DNA from 2 places in the Sphingobium amiense genome. Region 1 is predicted to be linked to the other one. Evidence: riboswitches for the same ligand, from Rfam matches in the RefSeq annotation. Region 1 holds a riboswitch; the other holds the start of a gene.

What was found. A riboswitch is a leader RNA that binds a small molecule or an ion and turns the genes downstream of it on or off. The one in region 1 is predicted to bind cobalamin.
Region 2: it holds a riboswitch for cobalamin, as region 1 does, so the genes downstream of both, SAMIE_RS14995 (TonB-dependent receptor plug domain-containing protein) here and SAMIE_RS12095 (TonB-dependent receptor plug domain-containing protein) in region 1, are expected to answer to the same signal.

What each region holds. Positions count from the first base shown of each region.
Region 1 is NZ_AP018664.1:2,502,902-2,518,286, reverse strand. Features, by position in the region: gene lysA (diaminopimelate decarboxylase) at 1-420, shown strand, start outside; gene SAMIE_RS12135 (precorrin-2 dehydrogenase/sirohydrochlorin ferrochelatase family protein) at 420-1,178, shown strand; gene SAMIE_RS12130 (response regulator transcription factor) at 1,164-1,784, opposite strand; gene SAMIE_RS12125 (TetR/AcrR family transcriptional regulator) at 1,866-2,486, opposite strand; gene SAMIE_RS12120 (efflux transporter outer membrane subunit) at 2,627-4,141, shown strand; gene SAMIE_RS12115 (EmrA/EmrK family multidrug efflux transporter periplasmic adaptor subunit) at 4,134-5,282, shown strand; gene SAMIE_RS12110 (DHA2 family efflux MFS transporter permease subunit) at 5,296-6,825, shown strand; gene mobA (molybdenum cofactor guanylyltransferase) at 6,828-7,349, opposite strand; gene fdhD (formate dehydrogenase accessory sulfurtransferase FdhD) at 7,395-8,192, shown strand; cobalamin riboswitch at 8,252-8,470, shown strand; gene SAMIE_RS12095 (TonB-dependent receptor plug domain-containing protein) at 8,643-10,481, shown strand; gene SAMIE_RS12090 (ABC transporter substrate-binding protein) at 10,522-11,331, opposite strand; gene SAMIE_RS12085 (FecCD family ABC transporter permease) at 11,370-12,365, shown strand; gene SAMIE_RS12080 (ABC transporter ATP-binding protein) at 12,359-13,135, shown strand; gene SAMIE_RS12075 (penicillin-binding protein activator) at 13,132-14,340, opposite strand; gene rsmI (16S rRNA (cytidine(1402)-2'-O)-methyltransferase) at 14,352-15,188, shown strand; gene SAMIE_RS12065 (YraN family protein) at 15,185-15,385, shown strand, end outside.
Region 2 is NZ_AP018664.1:3,080,204-3,095,588, forward strand. Features, by position in the region: gene cobO (cob(I)yrinic acid a,c-diamide adenosyltransferase) at 1-101, opposite strand, end outside; gene SAMIE_RS14990 (hypothetical protein) at 98-670, opposite strand; cobalamin riboswitch at 872-1,071, opposite strand; cobalamin riboswitch at 1,130-1,320, shown strand; gene SAMIE_RS14995 (TonB-dependent receptor plug domain-containing protein) at 1,530-3,461, shown strand; gene SAMIE_RS15000 (DUF1636 domain-containing protein) at 3,461-3,868, shown strand; gene cobT (nicotinate-nucleotide--dimethylbenzimidazole phosphoribosyltransferase) at 3,865-4,881, shown strand; gene SAMIE_RS15010 (histidine phosphatase family protein) at 4,878-5,456, shown strand; gene cobS (adenosylcobinamide-GDP ribazoletransferase) at 5,453-6,166, shown strand; gene SAMIE_RS15020 (aminotransferase class I/II-fold pyridoxal phosphate-dependent enzyme) at 6,163-7,143, shown strand; gene cbiB (adenosylcobinamide-phosphate synthase CbiB) at 7,136-8,059, shown strand; gene SAMIE_RS15030 (cobyric acid synthase) at 8,047-9,507, shown strand; gene cobU (bifunctional adenosylcobinamide kinase/adenosylcobinamide-phosphate guanylyltransferase) at 9,504-10,013, shown strand; gene SAMIE_RS15040 (ester cyclase) at 10,050-10,562, opposite strand; partial or broken gene SAMIE_RS24135 (transposase) at 10,776-10,871, shown strand; gene SAMIE_RS24140 (hypothetical protein) at 10,881-11,183, shown strand; gene SAMIE_RS24145 (transposase) at 11,196-11,411, shown strand; gene SAMIE_RS24150 (S-4TM family putative pore-forming effector) at 11,342-11,665, opposite strand; gene SAMIE_RS15050 (MaoC family dehydratase) at 12,012-12,494, opposite strand; gene SAMIE_RS15055 (hypothetical protein) at 12,491-12,724, opposite strand; gene SAMIE_RS15060 (DUF6356 family protein) at 13,029-13,250, opposite strand; gene SAMIE_RS15065 (Lrp/AsnC family transcriptional regulator) at 13,369-13,821, shown strand; gene SAMIE_RS15070 (SDR family NAD(P)-dependent oxidoreductase) at 14,264-15,181, opposite strand; gene SAMIE_RS15075 (glutathione binding-like protein) at 15,233-15,385, opposite strand, start outside.

The DNA.
Region 1 (15,385 bases):
GGCAATGCGGGTGCGCTGCTGTCGCGCGTGGTGCGGGTGAAGCAGGGCGCGCAGGCGCCGTTCGTCATCGTCGACGCGGCCATGAACGACCTGCTGCGCCCCAGCCTCTACGATGCTTGGCACGACATCCGCGCGGTGCAGCCCTCGGGTGAGCGGGCCACCGCCAATGTCGTGGGTCCGGTCTGCGAAACGGGCGACACCTTCGCGATGCACCGCGACATGGACGTGGTGGGTCCGGGCGATCTCGTCGCGTTCATGACGGCGGGAGCCTATGGCGCGACGATGGCGGGCACCTATAACAGCCGCCCGCTGACCCCCGAAGTACTGGTGTCGGGCGACAGATGGGCGGTGGTGCGCGAGCGGCCCCCGATCGAGGCGCTGATCGCGGGCGACATCATTCCCGACTGGGTCGCCGCCTGATGCACAGCCTGCCCGTCTTTCTCCGTCTGGAGGGGCGGGCGGTGATCCTGACCGGGGAAGGCGAGGCGGCGGACGCCAAGCGCCGTCTGCTCGAACGCGCGGGCGCGCGCATCGTCGGGGCCGACGACCCGGAGGCGCGCGTCGCCATCGTATCGGATGGAGACGAGGAGATGGCGCGGCTGTTGCGGGCGCGCGGCATATTGGTGAACGCCACCGACAATCTCGCGCTCTGCGACTTTACTCTGCCTGCCATCGTGGAACGCGACCCCGTGCTGATCGCCATCGGCACAGGCGGCGCGTCAGCGGGGCTGGCCAAGGCGCTGCGGCAGCGGCTGGAGCGCTGGCTCCCCGCGCGGCTGGGCGCGCTGGCCGAAGCGCTGGCGGGGGCGCGGGAGGCGATCCGGGCGCGCTGGCCCGATGCAGCGGAGCGCCGCCGCGCCATCGACGCGGGGCTGGCGGAGGGCGGGATGATCGACCCGCTGAAAGAGGAAGCTGGCGAGGCCGTCGCCGGATGGCTGGCGGCGGGTGCGGATGTGCGGGGGGCGGGCCTTGTGCCCGTCCGCCTCCTGTCCGCCGATCCCGACGATCTGACGCTGCGCGCCGCGCGCCTGCTGGGGGAAGCGGATCGCGTCTATCATGCGCCCGATGTGCCGCCCGTCATTCTCGACCGGGCGCGCGCCGACGCGGTGCGCATCGTTATGGTGCAGCCGCCCGCCGATCCGGGCGAGGGGCTGTCGCTCTGGCTAAGCCTGGTCTGATTGCAGCCGTTCGATCTCGGCATGGAGCGCCGCGATCGAGGAGACGAGCCGCGCGCGGTCCATTTCCATTTCCTGCAGGGCGTCGCGCGTTTCGCCCAGTTCCACCGCGCGCCGCGCGATCCGGGCGTCGAGTTCGGCATTGTGCCGGGCCAGCACGCCCATCTGTTCGGCCCGCTGGCACAGGTGCCGCAGCCGCGCATCGAGTATGTCGAAGTCGAAGGGCTTGACGATCAGGTCGTCCGCGCCCGCTTCCAGCGCCGCGACGGTCGCAGGCGCATCGGGCCGGTCGGCGATCATGACGAAGCAGGCATCGGGCGCGATCCGCCCCGAACGGATCTTCCGCATCACCGTGACGGCAGGCAGAAGCAGCAGGTCCATGTCGATGAGGACGATGTCCACCGGCCGGGTCTGGAGCAGCGAAAGCGCGCGGAAGCCGTCCTCGGCCAGCGCCACATCATAAGCGAGATGCGACAGGCGGCGTGCGATGACGTCGCGCGCGGTCGGATTTTCGTCCACCAGCAACAGCCGCAACCGCCGCTGCGCCCGTGCCGGTTCGCCCGCCGGTCCATTGTCCTGCCGTGCCAGCATGCGCTTCAAGAACTGCATCGGTCCCACCTTCCTGACGATGGACCATAGGATTGCAGCGCGAAGAAATGGTTAACGCGCCGCGCGCGCGATCAACGGCGTTCAGTTCGCCTGTTCGCGCCCCTGCTTTTCCGGCTCGGGCGCATAGGCGCGCAGGAACAGGCCGACGGCGACCAGCGCCTCCCGCTCAAGGTCGGCCGGTTCGGCTTCCTCCAGCCGTCCCATTATCAGTTCATGGTAGGATTCCGCCATCAGGAGGGACATCAGGCTCCGTGCTGCTTCCGCCGGATCAGCGCGACGCAACTGCCCCCTTTCCATCGCATCCGCAAGGAACGTCGCCAGCAGCTTGCGCGTCGCATTGCGCGTCAGTTCGAAGAAGATGCGCGACATTTCGGGGAAACGCCGCCCTTCGGCGATAATCAGGCGATGCAGGGCAATACCCTCCGCCGAGGTGATTTTCACGATCAGGCTGATCGCTGCCCGTTGCAGCGTCAGCGCAAGCACCCCACATGGGTCGAGAATTTGCGAAAGCTGCTCCCGATATGCCTCAGTCGCCCGTTCCAGCATGGCCGAAAACAGCGCTTCCTTGGACGGGAAATAATTCCACAACGTCCCCTTCGATCCGCCCAGTTCGGCGGCGATCGAGGACATCGTCGTGCCCGCATAGCCATGTTCCACAAAGGACGCATGTGCCGTATCCAGAATGGCGTTGCGCCGATCCATTCGCCGGGCTTCTCGCCGGGAGGGGGAAGGATGGGATGCCGGCTCGGTCATAAAAACGTACCATAGAGTACGATAAACCTGTTGACAAGGTGAAACGGGGGAGGCAATGCGAAAATCCATACTATGTGGTACGGTTTGATATGTCGCTGAGTCGGTCGGCCTCCCGCTTTCGTCTCGGGGGCGCACTTTCTTCCTTCGCGTTGCTGGGCGCCTGCGCCGCTGTCCCGAAGCTGGGACCGGAGCCTGTCGTGCGTGCGCCGCAGTCGGTGGAGGCGGGACGCAGCCTTGCCGCGCCCGTGGCGGCGTGGCCGGGCGATGGGTGGTGGCGTGCCTATGGCGATCCGCAGCTCGACGGGCTGATCGAGGAAGGGCTGCGCGCGTCCCCCGATGTCGCCGCGGCGGGCGCCCGTTTCCGCCGTGCCGCCGCGATGGCGCAGCAGGCGGGCGCGGCGCTGCTTCCTTCCGTCGATGCGGAAGCGAGCGCGGCCGCCACCAAGCAGAGCTATAATATGGGCCTGCCCAAGCAATTCGTCCCGCAGGGATGGCTGGGCACCGGGCGAGTGGCGCTGGACCTCGGCTTCGACCTCGACCTATGGGGCCGGAACCGTGCGCAGCTTGCCGCCGCTACATCCGAAGCGCGGGCGGCGCAGATCGACGCGCAGCAGGCGCGGCTCGCGCTCACCACCGCGATTGCGGATGCCTATGCCGATCTCGCCCGCCTTTTCGATGAGGCGGATATTGCGCAGCGGACGCTCGACATCCGGCTCGCCAGCCAGAAGCTGGTGGCGGATCGCAGCGCCAACGGCCTCGAAACGCGCGGCAGCGTGCGACAGACGGACGCTACCGTAGCGACCGCCCGCGCCCAGCTTTCCGGAGCGCGCATGGCGATCGAGCTGCGCCAGCACCAGATCGCGGCGCTGATCGGCGCCGGGCCTGACCGAGGCCTGTCGATCACGCAGCCGCGGGTCGGCGCGCTCGCGCCGCTCGGCCTGCCCGCCGATGTGACCACCGATCTCGTGTCCCGCCGCCCCGACATCGCCGCCGCGCTCGCCCGCACGGAAGCCGCCGCGAAGCGGATCAAGGTGGCGCGCGCCGACTTCTTCCCCGCCATTCGGCTGAGCGCGCTCGTCGGTGTCCAGTCGCTCGGCTATGATACCGTGTTCGGCGCGAACGGCGCATCGGGCGCGCCCGTGCCGTTCCTTGACCGCCTGTTCAAGGCGGATTCGCTGTTCGGCACGGTCGGTCCCGCGATCAGCCTGCCGATCTTCCACGGCGGCGCGTTGCAGGGGCAATATCGCGGCGCGCGGGCCAGCTATGACGAAGCGGTTGCGAATTACGACAGGACCGTGCTTGCCGCCTATCAGCAGGTCGCCGACGCCGTGACCATGCGGCGCACGCTGGACCAGCGCCTCACCGAAGCGCGTGCGGCTCTGGCGGCGACCCAGGATGCCTATACCGTGGCCCAGCGCCGCTATCAGGGCGGCCTGTCCACCTATCTCGACGTCCTGAATGTGGAGGATCAGTTGCTCGCCGCCCGCCAGACTCTCGCCGGTCTGGAGGCGAGCGCCTTCTCCACCGACATCGCACTCATCCGGGCGCTGGGCGGGGGCTTTGCCGCCGGCGCCGCTTTCTCCGAGGACCGACCGCATGGCTGACGCCGAAACCCTGCCTCAGGACGAGGCATCCGATGCCAGCGCCGACGGACGGCAGTCCGCGCGCCGGACATGGCTCTATCGCCTCGGCGCGCTCGTCATCGTCGCGGCGCTGGTCTGGGGCGTCTATTATCTGCTGTTCGGGCGTAATCATGTGGGCACCGACAATGCCTATGTGAACGCGGAAATGGCGCAGGTGACGCCGCTCGTTTCGGCGCAGGCCATCGACGTGCGCGTGACCGACACGCAGCCCGTGCGCAAGGGCGACCTGCTCGTCCGGCTCGACCCGACCAATGCGCAGATCGCCATCGCGCAGGCGGAGGCCGACCTTGCCGAGGCCCGCCGCAGGTTCCGCCAGACCGGCGCGACCAGCCAGTCGCTATCGGCGCAGGTGGTCGCGCGCGACGCCGACATCGTTCAAGCTCGCGCCGCGCTGCAGAGTGCGCAGGCGGATTATGAGAAGGCCCGCGTCGATCTCCAGCGCCGCGAAGCGCTGGTCGGCGAGGGCGCGGTGTCGGGCGAGGAACTCACCGCCGCGCGCAAGGCGTTCGCCAGCGCGCAGGCGGCGCTTGCGCAGGCGCGCGCCGGGGTGAGCACTGCGCAGGCGACGCGCAACGCCGCGACCGGGCAACTGGAGGCGAACGATGCGCTGGTGCGCGGATCGACGGTGGAAACCGACCCGTCCGTGCTGGCCGCCAAGGCGCGGCTGCGTTCGGCGAAACTGGATCTGGAGCGCACGATCATCCGCGCGCCCATCGACGGCGTGGTGACGAAGCGGCAGGTGCAGGTGGGGCAGCGCGTCGCGCAGGGCAGCCCGATCATGACCATCGTTCCGCTCGACAAGGTCTATGTCGATGCCAACTTCAAGGAAAAGCAATTGCGCGGCGTCCGGGTCGGCATGCCCGCGAAGGTCACGTCCGACCTTTATGGCGGCGACGTGGTCTACCATGGCAAGGTCGTGGGCTTCGCCGGCGGGACGGGATCGTCCATGTCGCTGATCCCGGCGCAGAACGCGACCGGCAACTGGATCAAGGTGGTCCAGCGGCTGCCGCTTCGCATCGAACTCGATCCTAAGGAACTGAAGGCGCATCCGCTGCGCGTGGGGCTTTCGATGGACGTGGAACTCGACCTTTCCGACAGATAAGGACGCGCCCGGCATGAGCGGCGACGAAGACATTTATTCCCGGCTTTCGCCGCGCACCCGGACCCTCGCCATGCTGGTGCTGGCGCTCAGCAACCTGATGGTGGTGCTCGACCTCACCATCGCCAATGTGTCGGTGCCGCATATCGCGGGCAATCTGGGCATTTCGCCCGATCAGGGGACGTGGATCATCACCTCCTATGCGGTCGCGGAAGCCATCTGCGTGCCGCTGACCGGATGGCTGGCGCAGCGGTTCGGGGTGGTGCGTGTCTTTACGCTGGCGATGGTGGGATTTGGCATCTTCTCCCTCCTGTGCGGGCTGTCGCCGACGCTCGGCATGCTGGTCGCCGCGCGGATCGGTCAGGGCATTTGCGGCGGACCGATCATGCCGATGTCGCAGACGCTGCTCATCCGCATCTTTCCTCCCGAAATTCGCGGGCGGGCGATGGGGCTGTGGGCGATGACGACGCTGATGGGACCGGCGCTGGGACCGATCGTGGGCGGTTACATCAGCGACAACTGGAGTTGGCACTGGATCTTCTTCATCAACCTGCCGATTGCGGTGCTGTGCGTTCTTGCCGCGCAGGCGCTGCTGCGCCCTGTGGAAACGGAGATCGCCATCGTCCCGATCGACAAGATCGGGCTGTTCCTGCTCGTCTTCTGGATCGGTTGCCTCCAGATCGTGCTGGACATCGGCCGCGATCATGACTGGTTTGCCGACCCGATGATCGTGGCGCTCGCGGTGATGGCCTTCATCGGATTTCTGGTGTTCGTCATCTGGGAACTGACCGAGGAACACCCGGTTGTCGATCTGCGCGTCTTTCGCCATGTCGGCTTCAGTTCGGGCCTGTTCACCCTCTCCCTCTGTTTCGGCTCCTATTTCGCGAGCATCGTCGTCATCCCGCAATGGTTGCAGATGTCGATGGGCTATACCGCGACCTGGGCGGGCATCGTCACGGCGCTGACCGCCATGGCTGCGCTCTTCACCGCGCCCATCGCTGCGCGGCTCATGTCGAGCGTGGACGCGCGGCTGCTCATTTCGTGCGCCGTCGCATGGATCGGCGTCATGTCGCTGTGGCGGGCGCACTGGACCAGCGACATCAGCTTCGGCGAAATGGCTCTGCCCCAGTTCATCCAGGGGTTTGCGCTGCCCTTCTTCTTCATTCCGCTGACATCCCTGACGCTGGGGTCGGTCCTGCCGAGCGAGACGGCATCGGCGGCGGGGCTTCAGAATTTCGTCCGCACCATGGCGACCGCCATCGCGACATCGCTGGTGCTGACCGAGTGGGGCGATTCGCAGCGCGTGTCGCGCAGCGAGATGGCGGGCGCGCTGCAACCCGACCAGACCCAGACGCTTCTGGGCAATCTTGGCCTGTCCGCCGATCAGGCGCGCCAGACCATATCCAACATCGTCGAGCAGGAAGCGATCGTCATCGCCGTCGACCATGTCTTCTTCATATCGGCGATCATCCTTTTTGCCGCTGCCATTATCGTATGGTTCGCGCCCAAGCCGCGTTCCAATGTGGACACGTCCGCCGCGCATTGAGGTCAGGCGCGGGGAAGGTCTCCGGGCCGGTTGATATTGGGCAGGGTCAAGCCGGGAATCGCGACCTCCCGCGCGCCGGTCCGTTCCATCCAGCCGCGGATCGAGCGGCTGTTCTCCTCCTTCAGATGGGCATCGAGCAGCGGCGCCAGCGACGCAGGCCACCAGCCGAGCAGGGGCTGCCCCTCCAGCACCGCAGCCTCCGGCCCGAAGAGCAGCGGGGGCAGGGCAGGAGGATAGACCGGCATGTCGCATCCGGTGGTCAGCACTCCGGCAAAGCCCCCGGCCGCTGCATGATGGAGCGCGGCGTTCAGCCCGCCCAGCGGCCCGAGGCCGGGCGCGGGCCGGTCGGAAAGCCCGCCTTCCCGGCCGCAGATCACCCATGCGTCGACATGCGGGGTGAGCGCGGCGGTGGCGTGGTCGATCAGCGTCCGCCCGTCCGGCATCGCCGCCAGCGCCTTGTCGCTGCCGAAGCGGCTGGACCGGCCACCGGCGAGGATCGCGCCCAATAGGGGTGAAGGCCGCATCGCCGCTCCTTTTGTTGCGCGTCCGCAGTGCCTATAGCAGAAGCGATGCACAAGCCCGATCCCGCGCCGCTTTCCCGCTTCGACCGCATAGATGCCGCAGGATCAGTGCTGCCCGTCGACCGTCCGCTGGCCGAAGAAGTGCCCGTCGCCATCGAATTTAACGGCATCGGCTATGCCGTGCTGATGGCGACGCCTGCCGACCTGCCCGACCTCGTCACCGGTTTCGCGCTGGCGGAGCGGCTGCTGGGGGAAGGGGACGCGGCGCTCGATGTGGACCTGCATGAGAGCGGAGCGGGCGTCGTCGCGCGCGCGACGCTGCCTGCGGGGCGGACCGATGCCCTGCTCGAACGGGTGCGGCACCGCGCGACCGACTCCTCCTGCGGCCTGTGCGGGATCGAGAATCTGGAACAGGCGATCCGGCCCCTGCCGCCCGTCACCGCAAGGACGCAGGCCGACCGGGCCGCGATCTTCCGCGCGCTCGACGGGCTGCGGGCGCATCAGCCGCTCAATGCTGCGACCGGCGCGGCACATGCGGCGGCGCACGTAGATGCGGACGGGGCGATCCGCCTCGTGCGGGAGGATGTCGGGCGGCACAATGCCTTCGACAAGCTGATCGGTGCGATGCGGCGCGGGGGGAACGGCTGGGATGGCGGCTTTGCGCTGCTGTCGTCGCGCTGCTCCTACGAACTGGTGGAAAAGGCGGTGCTGGCGGGATGCCCGCTGCTCGTCACAATCTCCGCGCCGACCCGGCTTGCCGCGCAGCGCGCGCGCGAGGCTGGCCTGCCGCTGGTGGTGCTGGCGCGGGCCGACGCGGTGCTGGCGCAGGGAATCGCGCTGGACTGAACGCTCTTGGCAGAGGCTATCCTTTCCCCTAAGGGCGCGGACGCGGGGGCTTTGAGCGCCCGTATCTGACTCGCGCCGGTGCCCTTCGATGGGCTGAAAACGGGAATGTGGTGAGGGATATGGTCCCAATTCCACGGCTGTCCCTGCAACTGTAAGCGGTGAGCGCGATGCATCTGGCTCCATGTCCGGAGCCGGCCACTGGATTTGCGTCCGGGAAGGCCCGTGCATCGAAGCTGCGACCCGCAAGCCAGGAGACCTGCCGGCGTAAAGTCGCTCTTGCTGCGGTTCAGGGGATGGCCGGAGCACGGTTTTCCGTCGAGCGACGCCATGCGGCCGGGGCCGCATCGTGCCGCGCGCGGGGGACAATCAGGCGTCATCCCCTTCCGCATGGCGCGACCGCTTGCGCGGCAGACCCCGGCATCCAAGTCGTTCGACGCCGGGGCAAAGAGAATGAAAACACTGGGACTTTCAATAGTGGCCGTGCTGGCCGCCACGCCGGCGCTGGCGCAGGACGACAATATCGTCGTCACCGCCGCCGGAATCGAACAGCCGCGCGACGAGGTCGGGCAGGCGATCACCGTCATCGACGCGAAGACCATCGAAACGCGGCAGGCGGTCGACGTGGTCGATCTGCTGGCGACGACGCCGGGCGTCCGCTTCAACCGCAACGGATCGGTCGGCAGCGTGACCGGCGTGTCGCTGCGCGGCGCGGAGACGACGCAGACGCTCGTGCTGATCGACGGGGTCAAGGTCAACGACCCGAGCGGCATCGGCGACGGTTATGATTTCGGCCCGTTGCTGACCGCCAATGTCCGCCGCATCGAAGTGCTGCGCGGATCGAACTCGGTCGTCCATGGCAGCCAGGCCATCGGCGGCGTCGTCAACATCATGACGGGCGTTCCGGCGCAGGGCTTCGGCGCCAACGCTTCCGTCGAATATGGCTATAGCGACACATGGAGCGCGAAGGCGGACGTGTCGGGCAGCAGCGGCATCGCATCGGGCGGCGTGGGCGCGGCCTATTTCCGCACCGACGGCATATCCTCTGCGGCGGGCGGCACGGAGCGCGACGGGACGAAGAATATCGCCACCAACGCGCGGCTGAAGCTCGCTTTTTCCGACGCGCTGAGCCTCGACCTGCGCGGCTATTATATTCACGCCGACCTCGATTATGACAGCTTCTTCGGCGCGCCCGCCGACAGCAGCGACGTGAGCAAGCTGGACCAATATGTCGGCTATGCGGGCCTCAACCTCTCGCTGATGGACGGCAGGCTGACGCAGCGTGCCGCCGTCACCTGGCTGCGCAACGACCGCGACTATTATTTCGTGCCCGCGACCGACCCCGACTATGGTTACAAGGGCACGAACCTGCGCTTCGAATATGAGGGCGTCTATGCCCCCGTCGATGCCGCCAAATTCATCCTGGGCTATGAGCATGAGCGGCCGGACTATGATTTCTTCGGCTTCGGATCGACCGACAGCGCGCGGATCAACATCGACAGCGTCTATGGCCTCGCCATCGTCAAGCCGCTCGAAGGCCTCGCCGTGACGGGCGGCGTGCGCCACGACGATCACAGCCAGTTCGGCGGCGCGACCACCTTTGGCGCGAACGCCAATTATTCGCCCAATGCCGGGGCGACCAATGTGCGTCTGAGCTACGGCGAAGGGTTCAAGGCGCCGTCGCTTTACCAGCTTTACGACAGCTTCAGCGGCAATGCGGCGCTGCGGCCCGAGCGGTCGAAGAGCTACGACGTCGGGTTCGACCAGCGCCTTGACGACGGACGTGCCACCCTGTCGCTCACGGCCTTCCGCCGCGATACGCGCAACCAGATCAACTATGACAATGCGACCTTCACCTACGGCAATCTCGACCGCACCCGCGCGAAGGGCGTTGAGGCTTCGGTGGCGCTGAAGCCCGTGGAGGCGCTGACCGTCACGGGCAGCTATTCCTATATCGACGCGCGCGACCGGTCGCGCGGCTCGGCGAATTTCGGCAATCGCCTTGCGCGGCGGGCGGTCAATCAGGTGAGCGTTTCGGCGGACTATGACTGGTCCTTCGGCCTGTCGACCGGCGCGACCGTCACGATGGTGGGCGACAGTTTCGACAATGCGGCGAACACGCGGCGGCTCGACGGCTATGCGCTGGTGGGCGTGCGCGCGTCGCTGCCGATTGGCGAGCATCTGGAGATTTATGGCCGGATCGACAACCTGACCGATGAAGCCTACGCCACCGCCTATGGCTACAGCACCTATGGCCGCTCCGCCTATGGCGGCGTGCGTGTCCGCTTCTGACGCACAACCGGGGGAGGCGGGCGCAGCGCCCGCCTTCTTCCTATCGCGCGGCGTTCACCCGCGCGACGATGCGCCGCGCGGCGAGCACGTATGCGGGGCCGCCGCACACGGTCCACGCCTGCGGCACGCTGATGCGCGGGATGGCGGCGAGGGCGCGGTGGTGCAGCATTTCCGTGCCCTGATCCTGCACCCGGTCGGTCGCGCTTTCGACGATCAGCCAGTCGGGCCGCGCGGCCACCATTTCTTCCAGACCGACCTGAGCCAGCGCGGGCTTGCCGAGCCGCGCGGCGAGGTTGGTGAGGCCGACGCGCCGCATCATATCGTCGATCAGCGTGCCGGTGCCGGTCAGATAGCCGCGCCGCTGATAATAGGCCGCGACGCCCCCGCGCCTGACGCGGGGCAGGGCGGCGAGGTCGCGGTTCATTTGCGCGATCAGCGCTTCGCCGCGCGCGGGATGGCCGATGGCGCGCGCGACCTGCCGGATCTGGTCGAGGATCGCGCCGTAACTTTCCGCGCTGGCGAGGCCGAGGGTCGTCCAGCGTCCCGGCGGCGCGCCCGCGACCTGCCCCGGCCCGGTGGGAAAGCCGAGCAGCAGGTCGGGCTGGATCGCCAGCACTTCCTCCGCGCCCCGGTGCAGCATAGGGAAGGCGCGCGCGCGGTCCGCCGCCGCCGACAGTTCGGGATCGCGCGCATTGTGGCTGAGCGCGGCGATCTGTTCCGGATCGGCGAGCGCCAGAAGATATTGATCGGCGCAGACGTTGAGCGAGACGATGCGGCGCGGCCTGTGCGGCGCGGCAGCTCCGGTCAGCAGGCCAAGGGCAAGAGTGGCGGTCAGGGCGGCGCGGATCATGCCGCCCCGCTTAGCGGCCCCGCGCGCCGAGGCAAGCCATGACGCGCCGCCGCCATCCGCTGCTGCTGCCGGTCCTTATCCTGCTGGTGCTGGCGGGAGCGCTGGGATCGGTCGCGCTCGGCACCGTGCCGCTCAGCCCGGCGCGGGTGCTGGCGACGCTGACCGGTGGAGGCGACGAAATCGCGCGCACCATCGTCATCGACCTTCGCCTGCCGCGTATGGCGCTCAGCCTGATCGTCGGCGCGATGCTGGGCCTGTCGGGCGCGGCGTTGCAGGGCTATCTGCGCAATCCGCTGGCCGAACCCGGCGTGCTGGGCGCGTCCAACGCCGCCGCGCTGGGGGCGGTGGTGGCGCTCTATTTCGGTTTCAGCACCGTCCACCCGCTCGCCCTGCCGCTGCTGGCCATCGGCGCGGCATTGGCCGCCATCGGCCTTCTCTTCCTGCTCGCCGGAACCGCTGAAAGCCCGCTGACGCTGATCCTCGCGGGCATCGCCGTCGCCACCCTGTCGGGCGCGGGGATCAGCCTGTCGCTCAACCTTTCGCCCAATCCCTTCGCCGCGATGGAGATCATGAGCTGGCTGATGGGCAGCCTTGAAAACCGGGGGATGGACCATGTGGCGATCGCGCTGCCGTGCGTCGCCGTCGGGTGCGCGCTGCTGATCGCCGACGCGCGGGCGCTCGATGCGCTGAGCCTTGGCGAAGAGGGCGCGCAGGCGCTGGGCGTCGATCTGCCGCGCACCCGGCTGCGCCTGATGCTGGGGCTGGCCATCGGCGTGGGCGGGGCGGTCGCGGTGTCGGGCGCCATCGGTTTCATCGGCCTGATCGTGCCCCATCTGGTGCGGCCGCTGACCGACCGTTCGCCATCCGCCGTGCTGCTGCCATCGCTGCTGGGCGGGGCGGCGCTGCTGACCTTCGCCGACATCGGCGTGCGCCTGATCCCGACGACCAATGAGCTGAAGCTCGGCGTCGTCACTGCGCTGCTGGGCGTGCCCGTCTTCCTCGTCCACCTGATGCGGGAGCGGCGCTTATGGTGAGCATTGCCGCCCAGTCCCTTTCCGTGCGGTTGGGCCGTCACCCCGCCGTGCGCGGCGTCGATCTGGCGCTGGAACCGGGCGCGCTGGTGGGGATCGTCGGTCCCAATGGCGCGGGCAAATCGACGTTGATCCGCGCGCTGCTGGGCCTTGCGAAGGCGGACGAGGGGCGCGTCCTCATCGACGGGCAGGATGCCGCGCGGCTCGACCGGCGGGCGGTCGCGCGGGCGGTCGCCTATCTGCCGCAGGGGCAGACGCTGCACTGGCCGCTCGGCGTCGAGCGGCTGGTGGCGCTGGGCCGCCTGCCGCATCTGGGGCCGCTGTCCCGCCTGTCGCCGCAGGACGAGGCGGCGGTCGCGCAGGCGATGGCGCGCGCCGATGTGCTGCACCTGCGCGACCGGATCGCGACCGAACTGTCGGGGGGAGAGCGCGCCCGCGTCCTGCTGGCGCGGGCGCTGGCGGTGGGAGCGCGGGCGCTGATCGCCGACGAACCGCTCGCCTCGCTCGATCCGGGGCATCAGATCGACGTGATGGCGCTGCTGAAGGCGGAAGCGCAGGGCGGTGCGCTGGTCGTCACGGTGCTGCACGACCTTGGCATGGCGGCGCGCTGGTGCGACCGTCTGGTGCTGATGGACCGGGGGACGCTCGTGGCGGAAGGCGCGCCGCTCGATGTGCTGACGGCGGAGCGGTTGCGCCAGGTTTACGGCATCACCGCCCGGATCGGGCAGGAGGACGGCGTGCCGCTCGTCCTGCCCACCGGGCGCGTGCGTTAATCGCCGAAGCCGCGCGGGGCGGCGTCGACCACGCCCGCGCCGACCTCGTTCACCTCCAGGGCGCGCTCGGCGACGCCCGCCCGGTTGAAGCGGAACGCGCCATCGATGCCGGAAAAGCCGCCCGCATCGCGCAGCCGCGCGGCGGGGAAGGGCGTGCCGGGCTTCCAGTCCTGCGCGATGCGCACCGTCAGCAACACCGAATCATAACCGAGCGACGACAGCCGGTAGGGCGCGCTGCCGAAGCGGGCGCGATATTTGGTGACAAGCTGGCGATAGAAGGCGTCCGACACGCTGGCGAACCATGCGCCGCGCAGCACCGGGCTGGCGGCGAGCGCGGTGTCCGCGTTCCACAGTTCGGTGCCGAGCAGCCGTGCGGTCGCGCCGCCATTCTTGCGCACCAGCGGCGCGATCTGAAGCGCGACGCGCCCGCTGTCGGCGATCAGCAGCGCGTCGTAGCTGGACGATGCCTCCAGTTTCCGGACCGCCGCCGTCATCGAGGCGGGAGAGCGGTCGAACGTCTGCATCGAAACGACCGTGCCGCCCGCCTGTTCGACCGCGCGCAGCATCGCATTGCCCGCCCGCTCGCCATAGGTGCCGCGCGGCACCAGCGCGCCGAAGCGGGTCAGACCCTTCGACTTGGCGAAATCCACGACCCGCTCGATCGACTGGCCGGGATTATAGCCCATGACGTAAACGCCGCTGCCCGCCGCGCTGACATCGTTGGAAAAGCTGATGACGGGCACGTTCGCGCGCGCCGCGATGGGACCGACGATCCGCGCGTCCTCCGCCAGCAGCGGCCCAAGGATCAGGCGATTGCCATCGGCCAGCGCCTTGTTGACGGCCACCGCCGCGCCCATCGCCGTGTCATAGGTGGTGATGCGCACGCGGTCGGTCTTCGTGTCGAGCAGCGCCAGCGTGGTGGCGTTGGCGATGGACTGGCCGACGCCCGCATTGGCGCCGCTCATCGGCACGAGCAGCGCGACGCGGTGGCGCGCGGTGTCGGTGGGCAGACCCTGCACCACTTCGGGCGCGGTCGGGCGCGTGGGGGCGGTGGGTGCTGTCGGCGCGTTCCCCTTGGGCACGATGGACTGACAGGCGGCGAGGAACAGCGCGCTCGCGACGAAAGCGATCCGCGCGCCCTGCTTTACGGCGGCGAACGGTTTGGCGAGCCGTGGGGCTTGCCGGGCGGCATCCGTCTCTGTCATCTGGCGTCCTTATGGAAACTGAACCTCTTGAGCCGGGGCTTTACATCGTCGCAGGGCCGATCGGCAACCTTGGAGACCTTACGCCGCGCGCAGCCGATGTCCTGCGGCGGGCCGATGTGGTCGCCGTGGAAGATACACGGGTGAGCGCACGGCTGCTGCGCCATGCCGGGTCCGACCGTCCGATGGTGCCCTATCACGACCATAGCGCCGACCATGTGCGCCAGCGGCTGATCGAGCGGATGGGGCAGGAGGCGGTGGCGCTGCTGTCGGACGCGGGCACGCCGCTCATTTCCGATCCGGGATACAAGCTGGTGCGCGACGCGCGGGCGGCGGGCCGGAAGGTGACGACGCTGCCCGGCCCCAGCGCCGCCATCGCCGCGCTGACGCTGTCGGGCCTGCCGACCGACCGCTTCCTGTTCATGGGCTTCCTGCCCGCCAAGGCGAAGGCGCGGGGCGATGCGCTGGACGAAGTGGCGGGGCTGCGCGCGACTCTTGTCTTCTACGAGAGCGGCCCGCGCCTGTCGGACAGTCTTGCCGCGATGGCCGCGCATCTGGGCGACCGCGAGGCGGCGGTGAGCCGGGAGATCAGCAAGGCGTTCGAGGAGACGGCGACGGGCACTCTGACGCAGCTTTCCGTCCGCTACGCCGATGCGCCGCCCAGGGGAGAGATCGTCGTGACGGTCGGCCCGCCCGGCGAAGCGCCGCCCGCCAGCGCCGAAGATGCCGACGCAGCGCTGCGCGAGGCGCTCACCCGGCTGCCCGTGTCGAAGGCGGCGGGCGAGGTGGCGAAGAAGCTCGGCCTCGACCGGCGCGCGCTCTACGACCGGGCGATGGACCTGAAAGGGTGAAGAAGCAGCGGGCCGAACAGCGCGGGCGGCAGGCGGAACGGATCGCGGCATGGTGGCTGCGCCTCAAGGGGTGGGAGATACTGGGCCGCCGCCTGCGCACGCCCGCGGGCGAGGTCGATCTGGTGGCGCGCAGGGGCGCGATGATCGCTTTCGTCGAGGTGAAGGCGCGCGGGACGGCAGCGGAACTGGAGCTTTCC
Region 2 (15,385 bases), 580 kb from region 1:
AGCAGCAACCCCTTGTCCCGCGTGGCGGCGGCGATCTTGGCGTCGACCACCGCCTTGTGTCTGCGGGTGCGTTCGCGATGGGCTTCCTCGCTTTCGCTCATCGGGATGCTCGCGCGGCGAACAGGGATCGCGCGGTGGACAGCAGCCCGTAAACGCCTGCGGCAACAGCGCTCCACAACAGGGTCGAATAGAGGGTAAGCGGGAAATGGCGGGCGAGGCGCGGCAGGAAGCCAGCCAGCGAGGGATCGGCGAAACGGTCGCCCAGAAAGTAGAAGCCGCCGCTCGAAAAAAGCTGCGACAGGAACGCCGCGGCCACAAGAAGCAGGAGCAACAGCGGCAGCGCGGAGGCGACGGGGCCGAGCCTTTCAGCGCCGAAACGTCCGGCAAGCCACATCGTGCCATAGGCGGGCGCGAGCATCCAGTAGGCAGGGGTGACGCAGAAGCTCGACCGGCCTAACCAGCCGATCATGATGAAGTCGATAACGACGGCAAGCAGGAACAGACCCGCAAAAGCCCATGGCCTGCGCACGAAAAAGCCCAGCACGAAGAAGCTGGCGAGGCTGGTGTCGGGCAGGTGCACGAGATTGCTGACGTAATGGGTGCGGGTAGCGAGCATGACGAGGACGAGCGCGCCGAACAGGGCGAGATCGTGTCGGGAAGGACGGACCATGAAGGCCTCCTGACGAATGAGACGGACGAAGCAGCGCAGCGCCGGGCCTGCCGGCCTGCGCAGGGGATCGGGTTGCGCACCGGGGACGGCGCGCTCGGGCAATGTCAGATGCTGGTCATCACAGGCTCCCTTCGGCAACAACGCACAATGTGTCGTCCGCGAAGGTGTGCCTTCGTCCGCCCGGTTCATCCCGCCCGCGCAGAGAAACGACCGCAACAGGCCGGTTTCCTGACTTCCGGATCATCGCGCTCTCGCCGCCTTCTCGGGACGGATCCCAATGGCATGATGGCGATGCGCTCACCGGTTACAGTTGCGGGAGCAGTGCCGGATTGGGTGGCTTGTCGCCACCGCCCGGACTTCCCGATTAAGCCCTTTCGGGCACCCGTTGCAGCGGCGTCCATAAGCCAGCCCGCAGGCGCGCGCAACACTTCCCGCTTGCGGCGCGCGAAACACGCCGCTAGGGGCGGCTCCGCGACAGGTTCCCCGAGAGGGGATCAAAAGGGAACGGAGTGTAAAACCCCGGCTGCCCCTGCAACTGTAAGCGGCGAGCCGACCGGCCATTACGCCATTGGGACTTCACCGTCCTGAGAAGGCGGCCGGACCGGCCTTGACCCGTGAGCCAGGAGACCTGCCTGACGCGGTCGTTCTTCGTTCGGGCAGGGTGCACCGGACGTTCGAGGTTGCCGTCCTCCACGAGGTCGGCACACACCCTCGCGCAACGACAGCCACTGCCTGCCGGGATGCCCCGCGCGGGAAGCGATGCTCTGTCCGTGCCGCATTGAAGGCGCGGTCGGGCGCGCGCTTCTCTCGCGGGTCGGAACGGCAGGTCCACGCCGTTCGTACCGGAGGGAGCCGCACCATGCGTCCTGCCTATTTTTCTGCTGTTTATGTTTCCGCCCTTCTCGCTTCTCCCGCTCTGGCCGGAGAGGCCGGAATGGAGCCAGCGCCCGATCCGTCCATCGTCGTTACCGCGCTGCGCAGCCCCGTGGAGCAGGCGCGGACTTCCGCCACCGTCACTGTGCTTGACGAACCCGCCATCCGTGCGCAGCAGCCCATCGCGCTCACTGACCTGCTGCTGCGAACGCCGGGGATCAGCCTGACCCGCAACGGCGGCTTCGGCACGGCGACGTCACTGCGCATCCGGGGCGCCGATGCCTCGCAGACGGTCATGGTGATCGACGGCGTACGGATTTCCGATCCTTCGGCGACCGGCGGCGGCTATGGCTTTTCCAACCTGCTGATCGACGACATCGACCGCGTCGAAATCCTGCGCGGGCCGCAGTCGATTCTGTGGGGCAGCGATGCCATCGGCGGGGTGGTCAATGTGCTGACCCGTCGCGCCGAACGCCCGCTGGAAGGCAGCGTGGCGGTGGAAGCGGGCACCCATGACACCGTCAATGCGCAGGCCGGGATCGGCGGGGCGGGCGCGCTGCTCGACTGGCGCGTTTCCGGCTCGACCTTCAGCACGGACGGCATTTCGGCGCGCAGCAATGGCACCGAAGCGGACGGCTATCGCCGCACTTCGGCCAGCGGCACTGCGACGCTGAAAGTCGCGCCCAACCTCTCCGTCGATCTTCGCGGCTATTGGGCCGATGCCCGCAACGAGTTCGACGCCACGTCCGGCGATTCGCTCGCTTATGGGCTGACAAGGGAGTGGACCGGTTATGCGGGCGTCAATCTGGCGCTTTTCGATGGCCGCCTCGCCAACCGGTTCGCGGTGCTCCAGACCGAAACCGACCGCGAGAATTACGATCCGGCCCGCTCGATCCGCCCGCTGAACTTCGATGCGCATGGCCGCGTGCGCCGCTTCGAATATCAGGGGACGCTAAGGGCGTCGGATCAGGTGCAGGCAGTGTTCGGCGCAGAACGGGAAGAGCAGCGCATGACCAGCGCCTCGCCCGGTAACAACAGGGCGGCCTATGCGCTGGTGCCGCAGAGCGCCGACACCAACAGCGTCTATGCCGAACTGCGCGTGACGCCGCTCGACGGCCTTACCCTCAACGGCGGCGCGCGGCATGACGACCAGTCGCGGTTTGGCGGCAACACGGTCTTCACTGCGGGCGCGGTCTTCACCCCCAATGAGGGCCGCACATTGCTGCGCGCCAGCTATGACGAGGGGTTCAAGGCGCCTTCGCTCTACCAGCTCTTCAGCCTCTACGGATCGGCGGCGCTCCAGCCGGAAAAGGCGAAAGGCTGGTCGGTCGGGGCAGAGCAGACATTGGGAGACAAGGTTCACCTGTCGGCGACCTGGTTCAACCGGGATACCCGCAACCTCATTGATTTCGCCACCTGTCCGACGACCGGCAGCCTGCCCGCCGCCTGCTTCATTCCCGGCACCGCCACCACCCGCTTTGGCTATTATGCCAATGTGCGCAGGGCGCGCGCCAGAGGGCTGGAACTGGCGGGACGCGCACAGGCGGGCATCCTGTTCGCATCCGGCAATTATAGTTGGATTGCGGCGGAAGATCGCTCGCCCGGCAGCGCCGATCTCGGGCGACAGCTTGCCCGCGTGCCCCGGCATCTCGCCAATGTCGAAGGCGGCGTCGATCTGCCTCAGGGTCTGCGGGCGAGCCTGGCCGCGCGTTATGCAGGCAGAACCTTCGACCGGGCAGGAAGCGCGACCGTGCTGCCGGACTATTGGCTGATCGACCTGCGCGCCCAGTGGCGCGTCACGGACGGCCTGACGCTTCACGGCCGTGTCGAGAATCTGGCCGACAGGCATTACGAAACGGCGGGTGGATACGGCGCGCTTGGGCGGACCGTCTATCTCGGCCTCCGGAGCCGTTTCTGATGCTGCGCGCGGTGGAATCCGGTCCGGCGGTGGTGGTATGTTTCACCTGCCGCCTGTCGCCCGACCGGCGTGAGGACGAAAACGGTCGCCGGGGCGGCGCGCTGCTGATGCAGGCGCTGCACACGGTGCAGCAGGACGACCCGGACCTTGCCGGGGTGCAGGTGCAGGAAATGGCCTGCCTGTTCGCCTGCCAGAGCCATTGCGCCGTGCATGTGCGCGCGCCCGGCAAGATCGGTTATGTGCTCGGCCGGTTCGCGCCGGGCGAGGAGGATGCGCGTGCGATCCTGCGCTATGCCGCGCTTCATGCCGACAGCGCCGATGGCACCGTGCCTTATGCCCGCTGGCCACAGGGGGTGAAGGGCCATTTCATCGCCCGCACCCCACCCGAAGGATATGTCTGCACATGATCCGCTTCGATGACGAAACCCCATTCGCCCGCGCGCTGGATGCATTGCCCGGCGCGGATGACGGGTGGGTTCGGCTGGCGCGCGAGCGGCAGGCGAGCCTCACCAAGCCTGCCGGATCGCTCGGCCGGCTGGAGGACATCGCGACCTTCCTATGCGGGTGGCAAGGCAGCACGCTTCCTGCGCTGGACCGGGTGCAGGCGGTGGTCTTCGCCGGCAATCATGGCGTGGCCAGTCGAGGGGTGAGCGCATTCCCGGTCGAGGTGACGGCGCAGATGGTCGCCAACTTCCGCAACGGCGGTGCGGCCATCAACCAACTGGCGAAGGCATGCGGGGCGGAACTGTCGGTCGTGGCGCTCGACCTCGACCGGCCAACCGGCGATATTGCGCTCGAACCGGCCATGTCGCCCGGCGAATGCCTCGATGCGTTGAATGCCGGTGCTGCCGCCGTCGCGCCTGACACCCATTTGCTGGTGGTCGGGGAAATGGGCATCGCCAACACCACGCCCGCCGCCGCGCTGTGTCTTCAGGCCTTTGGCGGCACGGCACAGGACTGGTGCGGGCGCGGCAGCGGCGTGGACGAGGCGGGCGTGACGCGCAAGACGCAAGCGGTGGAGGCCGCCATCGCGCTGCACGGCTCCCATTGCACCTCGCCTTTCGAAACGCTGCGCCGCCTTGGCGGGCGGGAGATCGCGGCGATGACCGGCGCGATCCTCGCGGCGCGATTGCAACGTGTTCCGGTCATGCTCGATGGGTTCATCTGCTGCGCGAGCATCGCTCCGCTGGTGGCCGCGCAGCATGGCTTTGTGGATCATTGCCTCGCGGGCCATTGTTCCGCCGAACAGGCGCACGCGCGGCTGCTGCGGCATTTCGGGCTGCGACCGCTCCTCCAACTGGACATGCGGCTGGGCGAAGGATCGGGCGCGGCGGTGGCGGTGCATCTCGTGCGTGCGGCACTGGCCGCGCACAACGGCATGGCAACCTTCGCCCAGGCGGCGGTGGCGCAGGCGATATGAGCGAAAGGCTGGTCCATCTGGTGCGCCATGGCCCGCCGTTGCGGCCGGGCCTGCTGCACGGTCATGGCGATGAACCTCCCGCCGATCCGGCCGGGGGTGTCACCCACGCCGTGCCCGACAGCTTTGCGATCATGACGGTCACATGTTCCGACCTGCTGCGCGCACGGGCCGGAGCGGAAACCCTGGCGCGCGCGCGGGGCATGACGGCGAAGGCCGATCGCCGCTGGCGGGAGCTGGATTTCGGCGGCTGGGACGGCGCAGACCCCGACAGCGTCGACGCGGAATCGCTGGCGCGCTTCTGGAACGATCCTGAGGCCCATCCGCCACCGGGCGGGGAGAACTGGTCCGCCATCACGTCAAGAGTCGGCGCGGCCTTGGCGGACCTGCCACCCGACGCACTGGTGGTCACGCACGCAGGCGCGATGCGGGCGGCGATATCGGTGCTGACCGGCCTCGATTTCCGGCAGGTCTGGGCGGTCGACCTGCCTTATGGCGCCTTGCTGAGCCTGCGGATCTGGCCGGGGACGCCGCTTTCCGGGCAGATCGTCGGCCTGCGGGCAAGCGGGGCGGGATGAAGAGCGCGATCCTCGCCGTGCAATTCATGACGCGGCTGCCGCTTCCATCGATCGCTGCCGCGAAGGAGGATTTCGCCGCGGCGATCCGCTGGTTTCCGCTGGCGGGTATGGTCGTTGGCGCGGGCGTGGCGGCGGCCGGATGGCTGGGCGCGCTGCGCGATCCGGCGCTGGGCGCTCTGTTGGCGTTAGTGGCATGGGTCGGCCTGACCGGCGCGCTGCATCTCGACGGACTGGGCGACATTGCGGATGCGGCGGGCGCGGCCCATGGCGATCCGAAACGCATGCGCGAAGTGCTGGCAGACCCGCATCTGGGGAGCTTCGGCGTGACCGCCATCGCGCTGCAACTGCTCGCGAAGGGGGTTCTCATCTGGCTGATTTTGCGGGGAGGAGCCTTCGGCGCGCTCGCTCTGGCGCCGGTGCTCGCGCGCATCGGGCCGCTCGCGTGGGCGCGCTGGCTGCGGCCGTTGCACGAAGGGTTCGGCACGCTGTTCCGGGGCGGCGCGAGCCTGCCGGTACTGGTCACATGGTTGCTGGCGTGGGCGTGCTGCGCCCTTGCGGTCGGGCCGATGCTGCTGGCGGCACTGCCCGCCCTCGCCCTTTGGCCCCTGTGGCTCCGCGCCCGGATCGGCGGCATATCGGGAGACGGGCATGGCGCGGGGATCGAACTGGTCGAAAGCTGCGCACTGCTAGCGCTGGTAATGGCGCGATGACAGCCGGCTTCATGCATCATGGAGGAAGGATCGAAGCCGCCCGCGCCCGCTTCGGCGGCCCGCGCGGGGCATGGCTCGATCTTTCCACCGGGATCAATCCGAACGGCTGGCAGCCGCCACAGACCCTCGACGTGGACTGGCGGGCCTTGCCGGAACCCGATGCGCTGGAACGACTGGAAAGGGTGGCGGCCCGCCACTTCGGGTGCGATCCCGCATATTGCGGCGGCGTCCCCGGTAGCGAAGCCGGGCTGCGGTTGCTCGCCCGGCTTCTCAGGCGGCCCGCCGTCCACCTGCGGCTTGCCTATGGCAGCTATGGCGCCGCCTTCGCTCGGGCGGATGCGGTAGATGGTCTCGCCGATCTGCCCACCCGCCCCACCATTCTGGTCTTGGGCAACCCCAACAATCCCGATGGCGCGGTCATCCCCCGCGATCATCTCCTTGCCCTGCTCGATCATCAGGAGCGGCACGGCGGCTGGATGATCGCGGATGAAGCTTTCGCCGATTGCGATCCGGGATGGAGCATCGCCGGGCAAGTCTCCGACCGGCGGCGGCTGATCGTGCTGCGATCGTTCGGGAAGTTCTTCGGGCTTGCAGGTCTGCGCCTCGGCTTCGTCATCGCGCCGCGTGCAGTTCTGGCCGAGATGCGCGCGACCTTGGGCGACTGGCCGCTTCACGCTGCGGCGTTGACGCTGGGCGCTGCCGCCTATGCCGATGCCGCGTGGATCGGCGCGACGAGGCATGCGCTTACGCGCCGGGCGGCTACGCTCGATGCGGTGCTGAGCCGGTTTGGCCTCATCGGGCGAGGGTCATGCCCGCTGTTCCGCCTGATCGAATCTCCGGACGCAGGCTCATTGTTCCGACGGCTGGCGCAGCGTCATATCCTGACCCGGCCTTTTGCAGACTATCCCGATCTGCTGCGGATCGCGCTGCCCGCCGATGCGAATGCACTGGAACGGCTGGAGGCGGCGCTTGGCTGAGCCGGTTGCCCTCGCTGCACTTGCAATCGACGCAGTGCTGGGCTGGCCGCAGGCGTTATACGCACGTGTCGGCCATCCCGTTGGTGCTTTTGCACGGATCGTCGGCGCATGCGCGCGCCGCTGGAACGGGAGCGAACGGAGCGCCCGCGCGCGCAGGCTGAGTGGAATCGCCACCGTGCTGACGCTCGTGGTTCTTGCAGGGGGTGCGGGCGTTGCACTCACGCTGGTCGCGGCCAAGGCGGGGTGGGTTGTGCTGGCGGCGATGGCATGGCCCGCTCTCGCGCAGCGCAGCCTCGACACGCATTTCGGGGCAGTCGTGGCTGCATTGCAGGGGAAGGATCTGGCGCAGGCACGACAGGCGGTCGGCATGATCGTCGGACGGGACACCGCTACGCTGGAAGAAGCAGGGATAGCGCGCGCTGCGATCGAGAGTCTCGCGGAAAGCTTCTGCGACGGCGTCGTCGCACCCCTTTTCTGGCTGATCGTGGCGGGCCTGCCCGGCATCTGGGTGATGAAGGCGGTCAACACCGCCGACAGCCTGATCGGCCACAAGGAAGCGCCATGGCGGGACTTCGGCTGGGCGGCCGCACGGCTGGACGACGCGATGAACTTCGTGCCCGCGCGCCTGTCCGCCCTGCTGATCTGCCTTGCCGCTCCGGGTGGGTGGCGGATCGGATGGCGGTATCGCCGTGCCCACGCCTCCCCCAATGCAGGCTGGCCCGAAGCGGCGATGGCCGGGGCGCTGGGCATAAGGCTGGCGGGGCCGGTCCGTTATGATGGCGCGGTTGCGGACAAGCCGTGGATCGGCGAAGGCGGCGAAGCGGATGCGCCAGCCATGGCGCAGGCGCGACGCATCTATCATCGAGCCTGCGCTTTATGCTGGGCGCTGGCGGGAGGAGTGGCATGGCTGGCCTGATGATACAGGGCACCGGGTCCGATGTAGGCAAGTCGGTGCTGGTGGCGGGGCTGTGCCGGGCGCTTGCCAACCGGGGTCTGACGGTTCTGCCGTTCAAGCCGCAGAATATGTCGAACAACGCGGCCGTGACCGCCGATGGCGGAGAGATCGGGCGCGCTCAGGCCTTGCAGGCGCTCGCGGCCCGGGCGGAGCTTCACACCGACATGAACCCGGTGCTGCTGAAGCCCGAAGCCGACCGCACATCGCAACTTGTGGTGCATGGCAGGGTGCGCGGGCGGCTGGGCGCGGAGAATTTCCGCGAGGGGCGGCGCAGCCTGATGCCCGAAGTCCTCGAAAGCTGGCGGCGTCTGCAGGCGCGCTGCGATATGGTCGTGGTCGAAGGCGCGGGTTCGCCCGCGGAGATCAACCTTCGGGATGGCGACATCGCCAATATGGGTTTTGCCCGGGCGGCAAAGCTGCCGGTGGTGCTGGCGGGCGACATCGACAGGGGCGGCGTGATCGCATCGCTGGTGGGCACACGCGCGGTCCTCGATCTGGAAGACGCCGCGATGATCCGGGGCTTCATCGTCAACAAGTTCCGGGGAGACCCGGCGCTTTTCGCCGATGGCTATGAAGCGATCGGGCGACTGACGGGCTGGCGCGGCATGGGGCTGGTGCCCTGGCTCCCCTGCATCGCCAGCCTGCCGAGCGAGGATGCAGTGGTGCTGGATCGCCCGCACACCGCACGATCGTCGCGTCGGCTGGTGGCGTGCCCGATGCTGCCCCGCATCGCCAATTTCGACGATCTCGATCCGCTGCGGCACGAACCCGATGTGGCGGTGACGATGGTGCCGCCGAGTCAGCCGATCCCGCCGCAGGCCGACCTGATCGTGCTGCCGGGGTCGAAAGCCACCATGGCGGATCTGGCCTTCGTTCGGGAGCAGGGCTGGGACATCGACATCCTCCACCATCACCGTCATGGCGGCGCCGTGCTCGGCATCTGCGGCGGATATCAGATGCTGGGACGCGAGGTGTGCGATCCGCACGGCATCGAAGGGGCTGCCGGGCGCATGGCAGGCCTCGGGCTGCTCGACGTGACGACCGAACTGACGCCCCGAAAAGCCCTGCGCAGGGTGACCGGCACGGCATTGGGCGCGGGCTTCGAAGGATATGAGATGCATATGGGCGAAACCGCTGGGCCTGACTGCGCGCGGCCCTTCGCCCGGACCCTGGGGGGTGAAAGCGACGGCGCGACGAGCGCGGACGGGCGTGTGCTTGGCACCTATTGCCACGGGCTGCTGGGCGGCGCGGCCCTGCGCGGGGCGCTGCTGGCGCGGATCGGCGTGCGAAGCAGCGGCCATGACCATGCCGCACTGGTGGACAGGGCGCTGGATCAACTTGCCGCCGCGCTGGAGCAGCATCTTGACATGGACGGGCTGATTGCTTTGGCTCGGGAGCACGGGCCGTGAAGCGCCTGCTGGTGCTGGGCGGCGCGCGGTCGGGCAAGAGCCGCTATGCGCAGGCGCAATGCGAGGCGGTGGGGAGGCGGCTCGTCTACATTGCCACCGCCGAAGCTGGCGATGACGAGATGGCAGAACGCATCGCCCGCCATCGGTCGGAACGCGGGCCGTGCTGGCAGGCCATGGAAGCCCCCATTGCCCTTGGCGATGCCATCGTCGACGCAGCGCGGCATGCCGATGCAGTGCTGGTCGACTGCCTGACATTGTGGCTTTCCAATATCATGCTGGGCAATCATGATCTGACCATAGCGAAAAGCGCGCTTATCCGCGCGATCGGCAATATATCGGTCCCGCTGGTTCTGATCGCGAACGAAGTGGGACTGGGGATCGTGCCGGACAACGCGCTGGCCCGCCGGTTCCGCGATGAGGCCGGGCGGCTCCATCAGGATATCGCTGCGGTCGTGGAGGAAGTCGTCCTTGTGGCAGCCGGGCTGCCGCTACGGTTGAAGGGGTAGGTGGTTGGAGATGTCGATCGCGGTGGAGCAGGCTTGTTACGGCCGCATCAGCGCTTCGACTGCGGCCTTGTCGATGACCGATAAAACTTCTGCGATCTTGCCTGCCCGCAACGTGTAGAAAGCATGTTCGTAGAAGACCACGCGCCGCCCATTGACTGGAACACCCATGAATTGTCCGATGGGCGTGCAGTCGAACCGAAGGCGTGAGGCGACGTGACTTTCATCCGCTACGACGAGATCGGCGTTGAAATACAGGTCCGGAATGTCTCGAAAATTCCCCTCAAGCATGGCCCGGTAGCCATCCACCCCAAGCATGCGCCCGTTGTGGACCACATCGGCGGCCACGAATTCGCCGAGCTCGCTCCAGGCACGGCGATTCAGGCACGCGATATATCGCGCATACATGCTGGCTGTGGCTGTTTGCTGTGATGACTCATTCATCGTCGGATCTTCCTGCTGCCAATGCTCTCGGTGGACTTGTAACGGTTTTGCGTCGGTCACCGCCAGCACGAAGCTGCCAAAGCCTGCCTGGGCGATGACGCCGGCCACTACACGATCGCTGCCGATTGTGACGCTTATGGTCAGGACCCACTGATCTGAGCGCTCCGATCTGCTTCAGGCTCCGTGAGGAGACTGGATATGAGCGGCGACCTATATTGGCTGACGGACGAGCAGATGACGCGGCTTGATCCATATTTCCGAAGAGCCACGGCAAACACCGGGTTGACAATCGCCGCGTGTTGAGCGGGATTATTTTCGTCAATCGCAACCGGGCTGCGGTGGCGCGACGCACCGAAGGATTATGGACCACACAACACGCTCTACACCCGTTGGAAGCGGTGGTGTGACAAGGGCGTTTTCATCCGGATGATGGAAGGTCTGGCAGCGCCTCAGGCATCCGAACGCACGACGGTGATGATCGACGCAACCTATCTCAAGGTACACCGCACGGCATCGAGCTTTGCGAAAAAAAGGGGGCGCGGAACACCCGATCGGATGCACGAAAGGCGGCATGAACACCAAGCTCCATGCCGTGACGGATACCAATGGTCGGCCGATCAGCTTCTTTATGACCGCAGGTCAGGTCAGCGACTACATCGGTGCGGCGGCCTTGCTGGACGAACTTCCCAAAGCCAATGGCGGCTTGCCGATCGCGGCGATGCCGACTGATTCCGCGATGCTTTGCAGGAAAAGGGCATCACCCCCTGCATCCCGGGTCGTAAATCCCGGAACAAGGCCGTCAAATACGACAAAAGTCGCTACAGGCGCCGCAACCGGATCGAGATCATGTTCGACCGCATCAAGGACTGGCGGCGGGTCGCGACGCGCTACGACCGGTGCCCCAACGCCTTCTTCTCGGCCATTGCCCTCGCTGCCACCGTCATCTTCTGGCTCTGATCAACGAGTCCTGACCCTAGGCGAATGTCGATCTCCATTCCGGATGGGAGCCAACGATAGACAAAAGGCAGGAGCAGCGGATTGCTGGTTCTGCACTGAAATATGCTGTTCTGAAATTTGCGCGACTGTCTTTCGCATTCGCTGTCGTCACAACCTCCCGCGAGCGCCAGTTCCCATAATGCTTCGGCCTCTGCGCGGGCCAGTTTCTGAGCGTCGGCGGCATCACGCTGTCGGAAAGCATCGCGCAAAATCAGTCGGACAAGCCCGAATACGTGTCATGCCGCACGATCATCATGCCCTTTCCGCTACTTGGCTCCGAGATATGCGCTAGGGTCAAGCGGGACATAGGCAACTACATCAAGGCCGGGGTCAATGAACGGCGCACGCGATCGAATAGGGATATGCTGAGCGCGGTCGTGCACGGCAAGGTCGGCGACCACCGACGTGTTTGCGGCGCTTCCGTGAGGTACAAGCCCTATATAGCTTCCTTCGAGGCCAACGACACGATCCCACCTCAAACCATGGGATCAAACACAGAGCTTGCTCGGCGAACATAATGACCACCCGTCACCCGGCGGTAACGGGTGGTCAGCGGGCGGATCATTGCGGTGGCATCATGGTAAGGGTCACCCACTCCGCGACCAACGCCGGCGCGCTTGCCCCTTCAATTTCTACCGAAACCCCGAATTCCGACCGCCATTGCCTGTCGCCGCGCCGCTCCAGCGACCGAAACTGGAAGCGGCCGCATATGCGGCTGCCCACCGGCACCGGGCTGAGGAAGCGCAGGCTGTTCATCCCATAATTGACCAGCATCTCGGCACCGGCGACCGAAGGCAGCACATCGAACGCCATGGGCGTCAGCAGCGAGAGGGTCAGATAGCCATGAGCGATTGTGCCGCCCAACGGGCTATTGGCTGCGGCAACGGGATCCACATGAATATATTGCCAGTCTTCGGTCACGTCCGCGAAGCGATCTACGCGTGCCTGGTCGATTTCGAACCAGCGCGACACGCCGATTTCCTGTCCGACAAGCGCGCGATATGCGCTGAGCGCTATTGGCTCCATCCCCATGCTCACGCTCATGCCCCCACAGACGCGACCGCCACATAGCCAGCGTCGGCAAGTTCGACTTGGCCCTGCGCTGTTCTACTGCCGGGCGCGATCTGTCCGGCACGGTCGCCAACCTCCCCCATGCGGGCGAGAATCTTTTCGGGCGTACCTTGGGTCAGAATGACATGCACCTGGGCGGCGCGCCCAAGGTCGCCCCCGGTGCCCGCTACAATGGCGACGCGGCCGGAAAGATCGATGTTCATGATCAAATGTCCTGCAAGATTTAAGCGAAGTGACGCTCCAGCATACGCCAATCGCATAGGCTTTATCCGCCATGCCCATCGGAACTCGATGGAGGGCTATGCTGGAATTACCGATCCGTAATAAAGGCGATAACGTCCGCGAGTCAAGAGCGAAATGGAAGGAAATTATTGATCTTGGTATCCCGCCCGTCCTCGGGAAAAGGCGGCCGATCTCCATTCATCAAGAGGCGCGCCCTGACTTAAAAGGGATTGCCGGCGCAACTGGGCCGCTGAAGGAGATATGCGCAATCATGCACGCGGGCGCTCAGACCTCGTGCTGACGATTCCTGTTGCTCACCATCCGTTCATGCAGGCGTTGAATAATGCCGCTGCCGGTCCGTTCGAACATTGACGGGATCAGCGCGTGGACAAAGCAGACAATGGCCCCTGCCAGCATCGCCGCGGCAAAGGACATGGAGTGCCACAGATGCTGTCCATAGCTTTCTCCGACCGTCGCGGGGTGTCCGGTAAAATGCCGTTTGATCATAGGTCCTCCGTTGGACCCGGTTTATGATACCAGCGGCAAAAATTGCTTCCAAATTTTTGGCATTTTGCGGAATCTGCCATTAATATGTTCTCGGTATCATCCACTTCGGAGGATAATATTGCTCGACGCACTCGACCGTAAGATTTTACGATCCCTGCAACGCGACGCGTCTCTCCCCTTGTCCGAGGTGGCAGAAGAAGTCGGCCTGTCGACGAGTCCCTGCTGGAAGCGAATCAAGCGCCTGGAGGCCGACGGCTATATCAAGGAACGCGTTGCCATCCTCGACCGTAAAATCCTGGACCTGGGCGTCACTGTCTTCGTGACGATCAAGACGAACCAGCATCAAGAGGAGTGGCTGCGCGAATTTGCACGGTCCGTTGCAGATATTCCGGAGGTCGTCGAATTCTACCGGATGAGCGGCAATGTCGACTATATGCTCAAGGTGATATGCCGCGACATTGACGATTATGACCGCATCTACAAATCTCTGATCAAGCGAACATCGATTTTCGACATCAGCTCCTCCTTCGCAATGGAGCAGATCAAATATACGAGCCAGCTTCCCATTTAGCCGGGCTGGCAATCCAGCGACGATGTGAAGGCGAGGACCGCGCGTCGTGACCGTCGTGGCGGCGTCGCTGTTCCTGCTGGGCATGATGGCCTATGCCGCGATCCACCTGTTGGGCCTCTCTTAGGATAAGAGCGCGCATTCGACCAACTGGACGAGAAAGCCAGCATCGCGATCAGCCGGCGGCGTCTCATCACCGCCGTTGCCGGAGGCGCGGCCGCCTATGCCTGCCGGGGCCGGTCCAAAGTGCGTGCAAGGACATGAAGGACCTGCATCTGACTGGGTCGCGGAACGCACCGGGTCAGCCTGGATCAGGCATAGAGACGATGCGCTGCGGGAGCCTCGACATAGGAAACCTCGCTCGGAGGCCTCAACGTCGTTCAATGTTGACGGCCCGGGCGGGTCCAGCGTCATAGATTTCAGAGTGGACAGTCCCTCACTTGCATCACAGCATTGCGGCCAGGTCAAACCCGCCCTTTGCCAGCTCCACCTGCCCCTGAACGGTCGCATTGACGGGGATTACCTCCCCGCTCCTGTCCGCCACGATATCATGGCCTGCCAGCAATTGTTCGGCTGCGTCCGGTCGATCTTCGATAAACAGGCCCACCGTAAGCGTCACATTCGCCTGCTCGAAACTGCCGCCACCAGCACAAATGATCTTGCGGTTCGGCGCGTCTTCGGAAACCAGCGCGAGCACGGCCGGACTCACCCGCTCAGGCGCCAGCGCATCCAGCATCGGCTGCGGCAGCACCCCTTCCATCATCCGCGTCGCCGCCGTTGGCGCCAAGCAATTGACCCGGACATTATATTTCTCACCCTCCAGACCCAGCGTCTGCATTAGCCCGACCAGCGCCATCTTGGCCGCGCCATAATTGGACTGGCCGAAATTGCCGTACAGGCCGGACGATGAAGTGGTCATTACGATGCGGCCATATTTCTGCGCGCGCATCAGCTCCCACACTGCCTTTGTGCAGTTGACCGCTCCCATCAGGTGGACATCCACCACCGCGCGGAAGTCGGCTAACTCCATCTTGGAGAAAGTCCTGTCGCGCAGGATGCCTGCGTTGTTGACGAGGATATCGACCCGCCCCCAGCGCCCCACCGCGTCGGCGACCATCGCCTCTACTTCGAGATGATCTGTGACGGACGCGCCGCTCGCCATCGCCTCTCCACCCATTGCCTCGATGTCGGCGACGACCTTCTGCGCGGCGGAGATCGACCCTCCGCTCCCATCGGAGGCGCCGCCCAGGTCATTCACAACCACCTTCGCGCCACGGCGCGCCAGAAGCAGCGCATGCGCGCGCCCCAGTCCGCCGCCGGCACCGGTCACAATGGCTACACGCCCTGCTAAATCGATCGACATTTTCTTCCTCATGACTGCTGCCGCTGCGCGCGGCAAATTTTCTTGGCGGGGTCAGTGCGCCGCGCCGCGGGGTGCATGGTCCTGCAAAGCGCGGATAACGGCTGGCCGCGTGACGACCCGTTCAACAAAGGCATGTACGCGTGGAAAGCTGGCGCCAAGATCGAATCCAGGGATCAGATGCTGGCAACCTCTTGCCATGATGAA